DNA from 2 places in the Pseudomonas sp. GW821-FHT07F05 genome. Region 1 is predicted to be linked to the other one. Evidence: predicted binding sites of a transcription regulator. Region 1 holds the regulator's gene; the other holds the start of a gene.
The links. Region 1 encodes FliA, which starts transcription of late flagellar genes. Its sites were predicted from a motif close to CTAAAGTTTNNNNNNNNNNNGCCGNTAA; they were not measured.
Positions count from the first base shown of each region.

Region 1 (7,687 bases):
TTCGCGATATTCGCTCCATTGCAGAAGCCATCGCCAACAACGCTGCGCGTAGTCAAGATACCGCCGCGCTGGTGGCTGCCGTACGGGTCGGATTGTCCCGCGCAATCGTCCAAAGCATTGTCGGCATTGAGCCGGAGCTGCCTGTGATCACCCTTGAGCCAAGGTTGGAACAGATATTGCTAAATAGTCTGCAGAAGGCAGGTCAGGGTCAGGAAGAAGGCGTTCTCCTCGAACCGAGCATGGCTGAGAAACTTCAGCGCTCGTTGATCGAAGCGGCGCAGCGTCAGGAGATGCAGGGGCAGCCGGTTATTTTGTTGGTCGCAGGTCCGGTTCGCGCCATGTTGTCCCGCTTTGGACGGTTGGCTGTACCGAATATGCATGTTTTGGCTTACCAGGAAATTCCTGACAATAAGCAAGTCACCATCGTAGCGACTGTCGGGCCTAACGGCTGAGGTAGTGAGTCATGCAAGTTAAGCGTTTTTTCGCCGCCGATATGCGACAAGCCATGAAACTGGTTCGCGATGAGCTGGGCGCTGAAGCCGCCATCATCGGCAACCGGCGGATCGCTGGCGGCGTGGAACTGACCGCCGCCCTGGACTACAAGCTGTCTGCGCTGGCCCCGCGTGTACCGAACATCGAACTCGAAGATGAGCTGCGCAAGACTCAGTCGCTCATCGTCACTGCTCAGGCTGAGCTGACCCACCGCAGCGAGCTGGACACTGTCGCCAACCGTCAGTTGTTCGCCGGACTTGCGATGGATGACAGCAAGCAGATCGAACCGACGCTGGAAGAACCGTTTCGCCCGTCCGTCCACGCCGCAGTGGCCGCCGAACGCGCCGAGCGCAACGCCGAGCCGGGCGTTGGCGACCGTGCCTACGAAGCGATGCGCTCCGAATTGAACGGCCTGCGCGAACTGCTGGAAGTCCAGCTGGGCTCGCTGGCCTGGAACCAGCTGCGAGACGGCCGTCCGCAACAGGCCAATCTGTGGCGCCGTCTGCAACGGGTCGGCCTTTCCGGCCCGCTGTCCCGCGACTTGCTGGCGATGGTCCCGGACTCCAACGATCAGGCTCACACCTGGCGCATGCTGCTGGCCCATCTGGCCCGCATGATTGCCACGCCGGACGTCGAGCCACTGGAAGAGGGCGGTGTGATTGCCATGGTCGGTCCTGCCGGCATGGGCAAAACCACCACGCTGGCTAAACTGGCGGCCCGATATGTGTTGAAATACGGCGCGCAAAATATCGCGCTGGTGAGCATGGACAGTTTCCGCATTGGCGCTCAGGAGCAACTGAAAACCCTGGGCCGGATCCTCAATGTACCGGTCACCCACGTCGACCCGGGCCAGTCCCTGGCACAGGCGCTGGAGCCGCTGTTGCGCAAGCGCGTGGTGTTGATCGACACCGCCGGCCTGCAAGCCAGCGATCCGGCCCTGCGTCTGCAACTGGAAACCCTCGCCGGGCGTGGCATCAAGGCGCGCAACTACCTGGTGCTGGCGACGACCAGCCAGAAGCAGGTGCTGTCAGCGGCTTATCACAGTTACAAACGTTGCGGCCTGGCCGGGTGCATCCTGACCAAGCTCGACGAAACGGCCAGCCTGGGCGAAGTGCTCAGCCTGGCCGTGACACACGAACTGCCTGTGGCCTATCTCACCGATGGCCCACGGATACCGGATGATCTGCATTTGCCGCGTCGGCACCAATTGGTGAGCCGGGCTGTCAGCGTGCAGATGCAGGAGGAGCCAAGCGAGGAAGCGATGGCGGATATGTTTGCGGATCTTTATCACAGCACCGGCAAGCGCGCGGGCTAGGTGAAGAAAATGACAGTGGAATTTTCCTGCATCGATGGTCTGCCAGGCATTGTTCAGACACTGAACGTGCAGCCCGACATGTGGCTTAGGTCTAAGCAAGACAAGGTAAACAATTAACATGGGCAGCATGCATCCCGTACAGGTTATCGCGGTGACCGGTGGCAAAGGTGGCGTAGGCAAGACCAACGTTTCAGTGAATCTTTCACTGGCACTGGCCGAGCTGGGACGTCGCGTCATGCTGCTGGACGCCGATCTGGGTCTGGCCAACGTCGACGTATTGTTGGGTCTGACCCCCAAACGCACCCTCGCTGATGTCATCGAAGGGCGGTGCGAGCTGCGCGATGTCTTGCTGCAAGGCCCGGGCGGTGTACGCATCGTGCCGGCGGCATCGGGCACCCAGAGCATGGTCCACCTGACCCCGGCGCAGCATGCCGGGCTGATTCAGGCGTTCAGTGACATTGGCGACAATCTCGATGTGCTGGTCATCGATACCGCCGCCGGCATCGGCGAGTCGGTGGTGAGCTTCGTCCGCGCGGCCCAGGAAGTGCTGCTGGTGGTGTGCGACGAGCCCACATCGATCACCGACGCCTATGCCCTGATCAAACTGCTCAACCGCGATTACGGCATGAACCGCTTCCGCGTCCTGGCCAACATGGCCCAGAGCCCGCAGGAAGGACGCAACCTCTTCGCCAAGCTGACCAAAGTCACCGACCGTTTTCTCGACGTGGCCCTGCAGTATGTGGGCGCCGTGCCGTACGACGAATGCGTACGCAAGGCCGTGCAGAAACAGCGCGCCGTGTACGAAGCGTTTCCGCGTTCCAAATGTGCCCTGGCGTTCAAGGCCATCGCGCAGAAAGTCGACACCTGGCCGCTCCCGGCGAACCCGCGCGGCCACCTGGAATTTTTCGTAGAACGCCTCGTGCATCAAACCAGCGCAGGGCCCGTCTCATGACAGCAAGTGGCTATCGCATGTACAGCAAATCGTCCAAAGACTCCCAGTATGAGCTGATCGAGCGTTATGCCCCGCTGGTCAAACGAATCGCCTACCACTTGCTGGCGCGTCTGCCGGCCAGCGTGCAGGTCGAGGATTTGATCCAGGCGGGCATGATTGGCTTGCTCGAAGTCTCGACCAAATACGACTCCACCAAAGGGGCCAGCTTCGAGACGTACGCGGGTATTCGTATCCGTGGTGCGATGCTCGACGAAGTGCGCAAGGGGGACTGGGCGCCGCGCTCGGTCCACCGCAACACGCGCATGGTCAGTGACGCGATTCGTGCAATCGAAGCAAAAACCGGCCGTGACGCTAAAGATCACGAGGTTGCTGCCGAACTTGAAATGAGTCTCGACGATTACTACGGGATTTTGAACGATACCCTGGGCAGCCGCCTGTTCAGTTTCGACGACCTGTTGCAGGACGGCGAACACGAAGGGCTGCACGAGGACGGCGCGAGCCAGTCCCTCGAACCGTCGCGGGATCTGGAAGACGAGCGCTTCCAGGCTGCGCTGGCCGAGGCCATTGCCAACTTGCCCGAACGTGAACGCCTGGTGTTGTCGCTGTACTACGACGAAGAGCTGAACCTCAAGGAAATCGGTGAGGTCCTGGGGGTCAGCGAGTCGCGGGTCAGCCAGCTGCACAGTCAATGCGCGGCGCGGTTGCGCGGTCGTCTTGGCGAGTGGCGCGCACGTTCGTGAATCAGGCGCAGGCCGCGAGGCCTGCGTGTTGCGTGTAAGACCGGCTGTGCAAGACGTGAGCGGGAAGCAAATGAGACACGGCAGGAGTCGGTCGAACCGGGTCGTAGATGATCCGGTTTCGCTGCGCTTGTTCCGGTCGATTCCACCCCCTCTTGATGTTCGGCACAGCCGGTATTGATTGAACGCGCGTTCAGGTGCTGAACGCGTTAAAGACTGCTTGGAGGTCGAATTGGACAAGAACATGAAAATCCTCATCGTTGATGACTTCTCAACGATGCGGCGGATCATAAAAAACCTGTTGCGTGACCTTGGGTTCACCAACACGGCCGAAGCAGATGACGGACTCACCGCATTGCCGATGCTGCAAAGCGGCGCTTTTGACTTCCTCGTCACTGACTGGAACATGCCGGGCATGTCCGGCATCGACCTGTTGCGTCAGGTGCGTGCCGACGAGCGTCTGCGCAGCCTGCCGGTGCTGATGGTCACTGCCGAAGCCAAGCGCGAGCAGATCATCGAAGCCGCTCAGGCCGGTGTGAACGGCTACGTGGTGAAGCCGTTCACCGCGCAAGTGCTCAAAGAAAAAATCGAAAAGATATTCGAGCGCGTCAATAGCTGATGTCCGCTGCGAGGGCGCTATGGATTCCAAAGATTCGACAATGGGTGACTTTGAGTCAACCCTGAAGAAACACGCACAAGAGCTGGTCGCGAGCCTTGAAAAAGGCAAGTTCGGCGATGCCGTGCAACTGATCCATGAGCTTAACCAGACCCGCGACCGCGGCCTGTATCAGGAAGTCGGCAAACTGACGCGCGAGCTGCACAGCGCGATCGTCAACTTCCAGATCGACCCGAACATGCCGCAGGCCGAGGAGGTCTCCCAGATCACCGACGCCACCGAGCGGCTGTCGTACGTCGTCAGGCTGACTGAAAACGCGGCGAACCGGACCATGGATCTGGTAGAACTGAGCACGCCGTTGATGCACGGGCTCACTGAAGACGCCAAGTCGTTGAGCGCCGATTGGGGACGCTTCATGCGCCGCGAGATCAGCGCCGAAGAGTTTCGTGATCTGGCCCGCCGCGTCGATGTGTTCCTGACCCGCAGCGAGAAGGAGACCACCGAGGTCTCTGCGCACCTGAACGACATTCTGCTGGCCCAGGATTACCAGGACCTCACCGGTCAGGTGATCAAGCGCGTGACCACGCTGGTCACGGAAGTCGAGCGCAATCTGCTCAAGCTGGTGCTCATGGCGAGCCAGGTGGACCGCTTCGCGGGCATCGAGCACGACCAGGAAATGTTCCGTCAGCAAAAAGAACAAGAAAAACTTCACTCCAAGGGTGAAGGTCCGCAGATTCATGCCGATAAACGTGAAGACGTTGTATCCGGACAGGATGATGTTGACGATCTGCTATCCAGCCTCGGATTCTGATTCGGTCATTCTGTCTCGGACTTCAGGTTTTCTGTGAAAGTGGCTGCTGGACCCGCGCGCCAATGCTTCGACGAAAGCAATGCGCGCAGGCCGTCAGTGCAGCCTCCGGATCGGTTTGACGGTTAATTTTAGGAGCACCCCCCAATGAGCTTCGGCGCCGATGAAGAAATCCTTCAGGATTTTCTGGTAGAGGCCGGCGAGATTCTCGAGCTGTTGTCAGAGCAGTTGGTCGAGCTGGAAAGCCGGCCTGACGATGCGGACCTGCTCAATGCAATTTTTCGCGGTTTTCACACTGTAAAAGGGGGCGCCGGCTTCCTCCAGCTCAACGAGCTGGTTGAATGCTGTCACATCGCCGAGAACGTGTTCGACATCCTGCGCAAGGGTGAGCGTCGCGTCGACTCGGAGCTCATGGACGTGGTGCTCGAAGCACTCGACACCGTAAACAGCATGTTCGGTCAGGTGCGCGAGCGTTCTGCCGTCACCCCGGCCACGCCTGAATTGCTGGCCGCGCTGGCTCGCCTGGCCGAGCCAGCCTCGGCAGAAGAAATCGCTGCGGCACCGGTGGTGGTTGAAGAGCCGGTCGCTGAAGCGCCGTCCGAAGACATCACCGATCTGGAATTCGAACAGCTGCTGGATTCGCTCAACGCCGTCAAGGCGCAAGCGGCAGGTGCTCCTGCACCGGCTCCGTCTGCGCCTGTTGCCGCGGCACCCGTTGCAGCAGCGCCGGCAGCAGCGGCTTCCGCTGCACCGGCTGGCACGGCGGCCAGCGATGAAATCACTGACGCCGAATTCGAATCACTCCTCGATCAGTTGCATGGCAAAGGCCAGTTCGCCGTTGATGCGGTGCAACCGCCGGCGGCTGTGACGCCGTCTGCCGCACCGGCCAGTGACGAAATCACTGACGACGAATTCGAGTCGCTGCTGGATCAGTTGCACGGCAAAGGCTCGTTCTCGCCGGACGCCGTCGGCGCTGCGGCTCCTGGCGCTGCGGCACCTGCTGCCGCTGCACCTGCCGCGCCGGTTGCGCCCGCCGCTGCGTCGAAAGCCGCTGCGTCGGACGAGATCACCGACAACGAATTCGAAGACCTGCTGGATCAGTTGCACGGCAAAGGCAAGTTCGAACCTGCCGTGGCTGCCGGCGCACCTGCAGCGCCGGCCGCAGCGGCACCGACCAAGAAGCCCGAGCCCGCCAAAGCCGAACCGGCCAAAGCGACGCCTGCTGCTGCAGCGCCGGCCAAAGCTGCACCCGCTGCTGCTCCAGCACCGGCTCGCGCTGCGGCGCCGGCGCCCAGCGAAAAACCGCCGTCTGAAGCGGAAACCACCGTGCGCGTCGATACCGCGCGGCTGGATGAAATCATGAACATGGTCGGCGAACTGGTGCTGGTGCGTAACCGCCTGGTCCGCCTGGGCGCCAACAGCGCCGATGAAGCCATGTCCAAGGCCGTGTCCAACCTGGACGTGGTCACCGCTGACCTGCAGACCGCGGTCATGAAGACCCGCATGCAGCCGATCAAGAAAGTGTTCGGTCGCTTCCCGCGACTGGTTCGCGATCTGGCGCGTCAGTTGAAGAAAGAAATCAGCCTTGAACTGGTGGGTGAAGAAACCGACCTGGACAAGAACCTCGTCGAGGCTCTGGCCGACCCGCTGGTCCACTTGGTGCGCAACGCGGTCGACCACGGTATCGAGTCGCCGGAAGAGCGCGAGGCGTCGGGCAAGTCCCGGAACGGTCGTGTAATTCTGGCCGCCGAACAGGAAGGCGATCACATCCTGCTGTCGATTTCCGATGACGGCAAAGGCATGGACCCTGCGGTCCTGCGTGCCATCGCGGTCAAGCGTGGCGTGATGGACAAGGATGCAGCGGATCGCCTCAGCGACACCGACTGCTACAACCTGATCTTCGCGCCGGGCTTCTCGACCAAGACCGAGATTTCCGATGTGTCCGGGCGTGGCGTGGGCATGGACGTGGTGAAGACCAAGATCGCTCAGCTCAACGGCTCGATCAGCATCAATTCCACCAAAGGCCTGGGTTCGAAGATCATCATCAAGGTGCCGCTGACCCTGGCGATCATGCCGACGCTGATGGTCATGCTGGGCAACCAGGCCTTCGCGTTCCCGCTGGTCAACGTCAACGAGATCTTCCACCTGGACCTGTCGACCACCAACGTCGTCGACGGTCAGGAAGTGGTGATCGTGCGCGACAAGGCGCTGCCGTTGTTCTACCTCAAGCGCTGGTTGATCAGCTCGGCGGCTCACGAGGAGCAGCGCGAAGGCCACGTGGTGATTCTGTCGGTGGGCACGCAACGCATCGGATTCGTGGTGGATCAGTTGGTCGGCCAGGAAGAAGTGGTGATCAAGCCGCTGGGCAAAATGCTGCAAGGCACGCCAGGCATGTCGGGCGCGACCATCACCGGTGACGGCCGTATCGCACTGATTCTCGATGTCCCGAGCATGCTCAAGCGCTATGCGGCCCGACGGATTGGTTAAGCAGGATCGGCTTCGGTAGGGCGGCTTTCGATTTTTGGTGGGACCGGCTTCAGCCGGGAATAGGGCGGCGAAAACACTGTGGATTTTCGGTGTGACACTCGACGCCTTCCCGGCTAAAGCCGGTCCCACTAACGGCATGCGGAGGGCGCCTTGCGAGGTTTTTCAGTGGGACCGGCTTCAGCCGGGAAGAGGGCAGGGTGAACACCCTTGATTTTTCGGTGTGACACCCGACGCCTTCCCGGCTAACGCCGGCCCTACAAATAGACCCGGTCTCGTTTTA
Region 1 covers NZ_JBWKQL010000004.1:17,425-25,111, forward strand. Annotated here, with positions in the region: gene flhA (flagellar biosynthesis protein FlhA) at 1-452, shown strand, start outside; gene flhF (flagellar biosynthesis GTPase FlhF) at 464-1,807, shown strand; gene fleN (flagellar synthesis regulator FleN) at 1,926-2,759, shown strand; gene fliA (RNA polymerase sigma factor FliA) at 2,756-3,499, shown strand; gene AC07RO_RS11360 (chemotaxis response regulator CheY) at 3,741-4,115, shown strand; gene AC07RO_RS11365 (protein phosphatase CheZ) at 4,135-4,923, shown strand; gene AC07RO_RS11370 (chemotaxis protein CheA) at 5,068-7,407, shown strand.

Region 2 (7,687 bases), on a different contig from region 1:
ATCGCCCGGACAGGTCCCATAGTTTTGTATCCGCGATCGGCTTGATCGCCCTATAAAAACTCGAGACTGGCGATGACCAAGACTCTCCACCACCGTGCCTGTCACCTGTGCGAGGCGATTTGCGGCCTCACCCTCGAAACCACCCTGCAGGACGACGCCACCACCCTGATCACCTCGATCAAGGGCGATGCGCAGGACACCTTCAGTCGCGGGCACATCTGCCCCAAAGCCGTCGCGCTGCAAGATATCCAGAATGACCCCGATCGCCTCCGGCAGCCCATGCAGCGCATTGGCAACGACTGGCAGCCGATCGAGTGGCAGGTGGCGTTTGATCTGATCGCCGAGCGCCTGGCCGATATTCAGGCGCGCCATGGTCAGAACGCGGTGGCGGTGTATCAGGGCAACCCCAGCGTGCATAACTATGGGCTGATGACCCACAGCAATTATTTTCTAGGGCTGCTGAAAACCCGCAATCGTTACTCCGCAACGTCTGTAGACCAGCTTCCCCATCACCTGACCAGTCACTTGATGTACGGCCACGGTTTGCTGCTGCCCATCGCCGACATTGACCACACCGATTTCATGCTCATCCTCGGCGGCAATCCGCTGGCGTCCAACGGCAGCATCATGACCGTGCCCGACGTCGAGAAGCGCCTCAAGGCGATTCAGGCCCGTGGCGGCAAAGTCGTCGTGGTCGATCCGCGACGCAGTGAAACCGCCGCGATCGCCGATCAGCACCTGTTCATCCGTCCCGGCGGCGACGCGGCGTTTCTGTTCGGCGTGCTGCACACCCTGTTTGCCGAAGGCCTGACCCGTGAAAGCCACCTTGCCGTTGATGGCCTGGAGGAGGTCCGCGCGGCGGTCAGCGAGATGAACGCCGACGCGATGAGCCCTCGATGCGGGGTGCCGGCCGAGCAGATCAGGCAGCTCGCGCGGAACTTCGCCGCCGCCGAAAGTGCGGTGTGTTATGGGCGTATGGGGATTTCCACTCAGGCGTTCGGCACGCTGTGCCACTGGCTCGTGCAACTGATCAATCTGGTCACCGGCAATCTCGACCATGCAGGCGGTGCGTTGTGCACCGAGCCCGCGCTGGATCTGGTGGCGTCGACCTCCGGCGGCAGCTTCAATCGCTGGCAGAGCCGCGTCTCGCAACTGCCCGAGTACGGCGGCGAGCTGCCGGTTTCTGCACTGGCCGAGGAAATGCTGACCCCTGGAGAAGGGCAGATCAAGGCGCTGGTTACGGTCGCGGGCAACCCGGTGTTGTCGACGCCCAACGGCCGTCAGCTTGACACCGCGCTTGAAGGGCTGGAATTCATGGTCAGCGTCGATTTGTACATCAACGAAACCACGCGGCACGCAGACCTCATCCTGCCATCGACGTCCGCGCTGGAAAACGACCACTACGACACCACGTTCAACATGTTCGCCGTGCGCAACGTCACCCGCTTCAACCGCGCGATCCTGGCCAAGCCCGAAGGCGCGCTGCACGACTGGGAAATCTTTGTCGGCCTCGCCCAGGCGTTCGCACTGAAAACCGGTCGCGAGCTGAAACCGACGATGCCGCCGGCGCAGATGGTCGATCGCGGTCTGCGCGCCGGGCTGTATGGTGATGCTTCGCCGTTTAAGTTGTCCCTGGAAACACTGGCGCAGTATCCCCACGGCCTGGACCTTGGCCCGCTCAAGCCCAACCTCGCTGCGCGCCTCAAAACGGTCAATCAGCGCGTGCAGGCCGCGCCGCCGGTGATCCTTGCCGATCTTGCTCGCTTCGCCGCGCAGCCGGCTCCGCACGCCGATGGCCTCATGCTCATCGGTCGGCGCCATGTGCGCAGCAATAATTCATGGATGCACAATTACCATCGTCTGGTGAAAGGCAAGCCGCGGCATCAGTTGCTGATGCACCCCGACGACTTGCTCAGCCGAGGGTTGGTGGACAGACAGCGGGTCAGGGTCAGCTCGCGGGTCGGCGTGATCGAGGTCGAGGTCATGGGCAGCGCCGACATGATGCCCGGGGTCGTCAGCCTGCCCCATGGCTGGGGCCACGGTCGTCCGGGCGTGAAAATGGACATCGCGGCGGCACAGCCAGGTGAAAGCGCGAATGACCTGACTGACGAGCGGGCGCTGGACGGAGTTTCCGGTAACGCCGTGCTGAACGGGGTGCCAGTCACGGTTGCGGCGGCATGACGGTCATCGGGGCGATCAAGGCCAAGACCGAGCGTTATGCTCGGGAATCGTTTAGAATGCGCCACCGTGTCGACACATACAGTCGTAAAGTTTAGCCGAGGTGCTCCATGGATATTATCGAAACGATCAAAGATCAGATTGCCAGCAACACCGTTCTGCTTTACATGAAAGGCGCTCCGAATGCTCCGCAGTGCGGCTTCTCGGCCAAGGCTTCTCAGGCACTGATGGCGTGTGGCGAAAAGTTCGCGTACGTCGATATCCTGCAGAACCCTGAAATCCGCGCCAATCTGCCGAAGTACGCCAACTGGCCAACTTTCCCGCAGCTGTGGGTCGGTGGTGAACTGGTCGGCGGTAGCGACATCATCACTGAAATGCAGGCCGACGGTTCGCTGCAGAAACTGGTGAAAGACGCTGTTGCGAAGAACGCCACTGCCTGATTTCGGCAGTCGCAAAAAAGCCCCGCTCTCTGCCGAGACGCGGGGCTTTTTATTGGGCGATGCTTTAAGACGATGTCCGGGACTGGAATCAGTCCTCTTCGCCCATCTGCGATTGCAGGTAGTTCTCGATGCCGACCTTGTCGATCAGGCCCAGCTGGGTTTCCAGCCAGTCGATGTGCTCTTCTTCCGATTCCAGAATGTCTTCCAGCATCTCGCGGCTGCCAAAGTCGCCAACGGTTTCGCAGTGCGCGATGGCTGCTTTCAAGTCGGCGTGGCCCTTGCGCTCGATGCGCAGGTCACACTCAAGCATTTCCTTGGTGTGCTCGCCGATCAGGATCTTGCCGAGGTCCTGCAGGTTTGGCAGGCCTTCCAGGAACAGGATGCGCTTGATCAGCTTGTCAGCGTGTTTCATCTCGTCGATGGATTCGTGGTACTCGTGTTTGCCCAGCTTGTTCAGGCCCCAGTCTTCGTACATGCGCGCATGCAGGAAGTACTGATTGATCGCGACCAGCTCGTTACCGAGGATCTTGTTGAGATGCTGGATGACTGTGATGTCGCCTTTCATGATCGGGTCCTGTCGAAGGTATAGGTAATACAGGCGGCAAGTCTGAGCCGCCTCTATAACTCTGTCAAACCTAAGTTATTGAATAATAAGTGAAAATAAATAGGAATAAGAATGTTTGTGTTCCGCATCTTGTTGCTAAGCGATTGAATTAAAGGCATAAAAAAACCGGACAGTGTCCGGTTTTGTTTGAAATCGGTAATTCAGGCAGCTGAAAATTCTGCGGGGTAGGCGAGGGCGGCATGACTGGTTTGCAGCTCGGTCAGGGTTTCACGCACCACTTCCTTCGCCAGGCAGGCACATTTGCCGCATTTGCTGGCGACACCCAGGGTCTCGCGGACGTCACGATAACTGCAGCATCCTTCCATGATTGCTTCACGGATTTGTCCGTCGGTAACACCTTGGCAGAGGCAGACATACATATAAGAAACCGTCGCTGAGTGATTGGCTCAATGCGAGGGATACTAATGTTAATGAGAATGCTTGTCAAAACTACTCAGGCTTTCCGTAACTCACCTCCGATGAGTGGTCGGTTCGGTTTGATCGCTTGTGGAGGGGTGTGTGTATATCCATTATCGGCGGTGGTGCTGATTATGGTTCCGCCCTTACGGCGGGTCACTTTTGGCAAAAGCGCTCCAAAAGTAACCAAAAACGCTTTGCTCCCGGTTGGGCCCGACTTCGTCGGGTTCCTTCACTCCGGTCTCGCTCCGTGGGCCCGCGCCGAACGGACATCCATGTCCTGACGGCGCTCTCGCGGCATCCATGCCGCTCGGCCCACTGCGCGAGACCTGCGTTCAGCCTGCACCCAAGTCGCGTTTGGCGGTGACTGGGGTTTTTGCATATGAAGATCGAAGGCGCTTTTAAAGTAGATCAAAAGCTTCCCGGCTGAAGCCGGTCCTACAGGCGCGCGCGGTCTATTAGTGGGACCGGCTTTAGCCGGGAAGGGGGCCGGTCGGCGCGCTGACGGAGTGTGAGCCGATCACTGCCTCTCGATCCCCACCCCATAAAAAACCGGCCACTTGGGCCGGTTCTTCAATCGCGCAGCAGCATCGACTTAGTCGTTGAAGTCGTGCCAGCCGCCCATTTCTTTCCACCGGTTGACGATGCCGCAGAACAGCTCGGCGGTCTTCTCGGTGTCGTAACGGGCCGAATGGGCTTCGCGGCCATCGAAATCGATGTCCGCCGACTGGCAGGCTTTCGCCAGGACAGTCTGACCGTACGCCAGGCCCGCCAGGGTCGCGGTGTCAAAGCTGGAGAACGGGTGGAACGGATTACGCTTCATGTCGAGCCGCGCAACCGCTGCGTTGAGAAAGCCCAGGTCGAAGCTGGCATTGTGGCCCACCAGAATCGCGCGCTTGCAGCCATTGGCCTTTAGCGCTTTGCGGATGCCGCGGAAGATGTCGGTCAGCGCCGTTTCTTCGCTCACGGCCATGCGCAGCGGGTGATCCAGTTTGATGCCGGTGAACTCCAGCGCCGCGGCTTCAACGTTGGCGCCTTCGAAGGGTTCGACGCGGAAGAAATAGGTGTGGTCCGGAAAGACAAAGCCTTTCTCGTCCATGCCAATCGTCGTGGCGGCGATTTCCAGCAATGCATCGGTGGCGCAGTTGAAGCCGCCAGTTTCTACGTCAACGACAACGGGCAGGTAACCGCGAAAACGGGCGGCCATCGGGTGCCGGGACCCTGTACCGCCACCGGAGCCTTCCTGCTCGTCTTCGTAATGTTCTTCACTCACGCGTGTTCCTCCAGCAGGCGCCAGCGCAGTTTTTCACCGGCGCGCAGCGGGATAACAGAAAGCTCGCCAAACGGCAGGCTGGCGGGGGCCGTCCACTCGTCACGAACCAGGGTAATGGTGTCGGTGTTAGCCGGCAGGCCATAAAAGGCCGGGCCGTGCAGACTGGCGAAACCTTCCAGCTTGTCCAGCGCATTGCGTGACTCGAATGCCTCGGCGTACAGCTCGATGGCGGCGAACGCGGTGTAGCAGCCGGCACAACCGCATGCCGCTTCTTTGGCGTGCTGCGCGTGGGGCGCTGAGTCCGTTCCGAGGAAGAACTTGCTGCTGCCGCTGGTGGCGGCATCCAGCAAGGCGACCTGGTGGGTGTTGCGCTTGAGGATCGGCAGGCAATAGAAGTGGGGACGGATGCCGCCCACCAGCATGTGATTGCGGTTGTACAGCAAATGGTGCGCAGTGATGGTCGCGCCGACATGGGCTGACGCTTCATTGACGAACTGCACGGCGTCGGCGGTGGTGATGTGTTCGAACACCACTTTCAACGTCGGAAAACGCTCGACGACACGGCGCATGTGTTCATCGATGAAAATTTTCTCGCGGTCGAACACGTCGATGTCGCCGCGGGTCACCTCGCCGTGGATCAACAGCGGCAGTCCCACTTCGGCCATCGCCTCGAGCACCGGGAAGATCTTGTCGACGCTGGTCACGCCCGAATCGGAATTGGTGGTGGCGCCTGCCGGGTACAACTTGGCGGCGTAGACGAAACCACTGGCCTTCGCGGCGCGAATCTCTTCGGGCTGCGTCAGGTCGGTCAGGTAAAGCACCATCAGCGGCTCGAAGCGACTGCCTTGCGGGCGCGCAGCGAGGATGCGCTGACGATAAGCGTCCGCTTGCTCGGCGTTGCGTACCGGCGGCATGAGGTTCGGCATGATGATCGCGCGGCCAAAAGTGCGCGCTACGTCGGCGACGGTGTGGGGCAAAACAGCGCCATCTCGAAGATGGATGTGCCAGTCGTCGGGGCGCAGGAGGGTCAGGCGTTCGGACATTGGGGATTCCAGGCGGGTCAAACTCGCTGGGAATGCTACCGGAAAAGACTCCTCCAGGCACTCGCTATCAAGTTTTGCGGGAAGTTACCGATAGCCACGTGTAAGTCATAAATCCTGTTACACGTAAATTCAGTGGAGCCTCCCGTGCGCCAGCGATATCTAGCTCTGCTCAGCGCGTTTGCCAGCCTGCCGGCCATGGCGCTCACATTCCAGACCCGTCTGGAGAATATTGAGTGGAAGGTGGAAGGCGACCAGTTCGAGTGCAGGCTGACGCAGCCAATCACCGATTTCGGTGCCGGAGAGTTCGTGCGTCGCGCGGGTGAGCAGCCGACGTTTCGCTTGAAAGCCAATGGCTACAGTCTGGCGTCCGGTTCGGCCATGTTGAGTGCCGCCGCGGCACCGTGGCAGCCGGGTCGCAGTGACCTCAATCTTGGCGCGGTGAGAGTCAGCGGCGGCGAGATTCCTTTCAATACCAATCAGGCCCAGGCCACACGCCTGATCGCGGGCCTGATGGAAGGGCGCAGCCCGGTGTTTCGTCATTCTCTGCGCGATGGCGGCGGCGCGATGGAAGTCCGTCTGTTGCCAGTCAAATTCAGCAAGGCCTACGGCGAGTTTCAAGAGTGTACAGCGAAGCTGTTGCCGATGAATTTCGAGCAAGTGCGTCAGTCCGAGATCGGCTTCCCTGGCGGCGGCATCGAGCTGGACGCCAAGGCCAAACGCCAGCTGGACACCGTGCTGGCTTATATGAAGGCTGATCCGACGGTCAATCACGTCGAACTCGATGGTCACTCCGACAACAGTGGTAACCGATTGACCAACCGCGATCTGTCGCGGCGTCGTGCGCTGTCGGTCATGGACTACCTTAAAGCCCAAGGCATCCCGGAAGAGCAGATAACCCTGCGCTTCCACGGCGAACAGTACCCACTGGCGCCCAACACCAACAACGCCAATCGCGCGCGCAACCGCCGGGTCAACATTCACCTGGAGCGTGTGGCGCAGCAGACTCCGGCCATACCGCCCGCTGCTGCACCCGCTCCGACGCCGGCTCCATTGCCCGGGCCTGCCGCAACGCCAACGCCGGGCGCCGCGCCTGTTACAGCAGCCGGTGCGACCCCCGCCAAGGCGTCTTGATGATGCGCGCCCAGGTCGTCTGACTGACAGAATCTGTCGCTTTGTCGTCAGAAGCTGTCGCGACACTGTAAATTCCTGCGCGTGATCGGTAAACTCGTCGGTTTTCCGTACAACGCGTTGGAGTGATGGCATGGCGGACGTAAACAAGGTAGTTCTCGCGTATTCCGGTGGCCTGGATACTTCGGTAATCCTCAAGTGGCTGCAAGATACGTACAACTGCGAAGTGGTGACCTTTACCGCTGACCTGGGTCAGGGCGAAGAAGTCGAGCCGGCACGCGCCAAGGCACAAGCCATGGGCGTCAAAGAAATCTACATCGACGATCTGCGCGAAGAATTCGTGCGTGATTTTGTGTTCCCGATGTTCCGCGCCAACACCGTCTATGAAGGCGAGTACCTGCTGGGTACTTCCATCGCGCGCCCCCTGATCGCCAAGCGCCTCATCGAAATCGCCAACGAAACCGGCGCCGACGCCATTTCCCATGGCGCTACCGGTAAAGGCAACGACCAGGTCCGCTTTGAACTGGGCGCCTATGCGCTCAAGCCTGGTGTAAAAGTCATTGCGCCATGGCGCGAGTGGGACCTGCTGTCCCGCGAGAAGCTC
Region 2 covers NZ_JBWKQL010000001.1:477,172-484,858, forward strand. Annotated here, with positions in the region: gene AC07RO_RS02250 (molybdopterin oxidoreductase family protein) at 73-2,181, shown strand; gene grxD (Grx4 family monothiol glutaredoxin) at 2,289-2,618, shown strand; gene bfr (bacterioferritin) at 2,707-3,183, opposite strand; gene AC07RO_RS02265 (bacterioferritin-associated ferredoxin) at 3,384-3,602, opposite strand; gene rnt (ribonuclease T) at 4,235-4,912, opposite strand; gene pyrC (dihydroorotase) at 4,909-5,955, opposite strand; gene AC07RO_RS02280 (flagellar protein MotY) at 6,100-7,086, shown strand; gene AC07RO_RS02285 (argininosuccinate synthase) at 7,217-7,687, shown strand, end outside.
Region 2: AC07RO_RS02280 (flagellar protein MotY) is a predicted target of FliA. The motif match lies at 6,022-6,049, and genes of this name have one in related genera.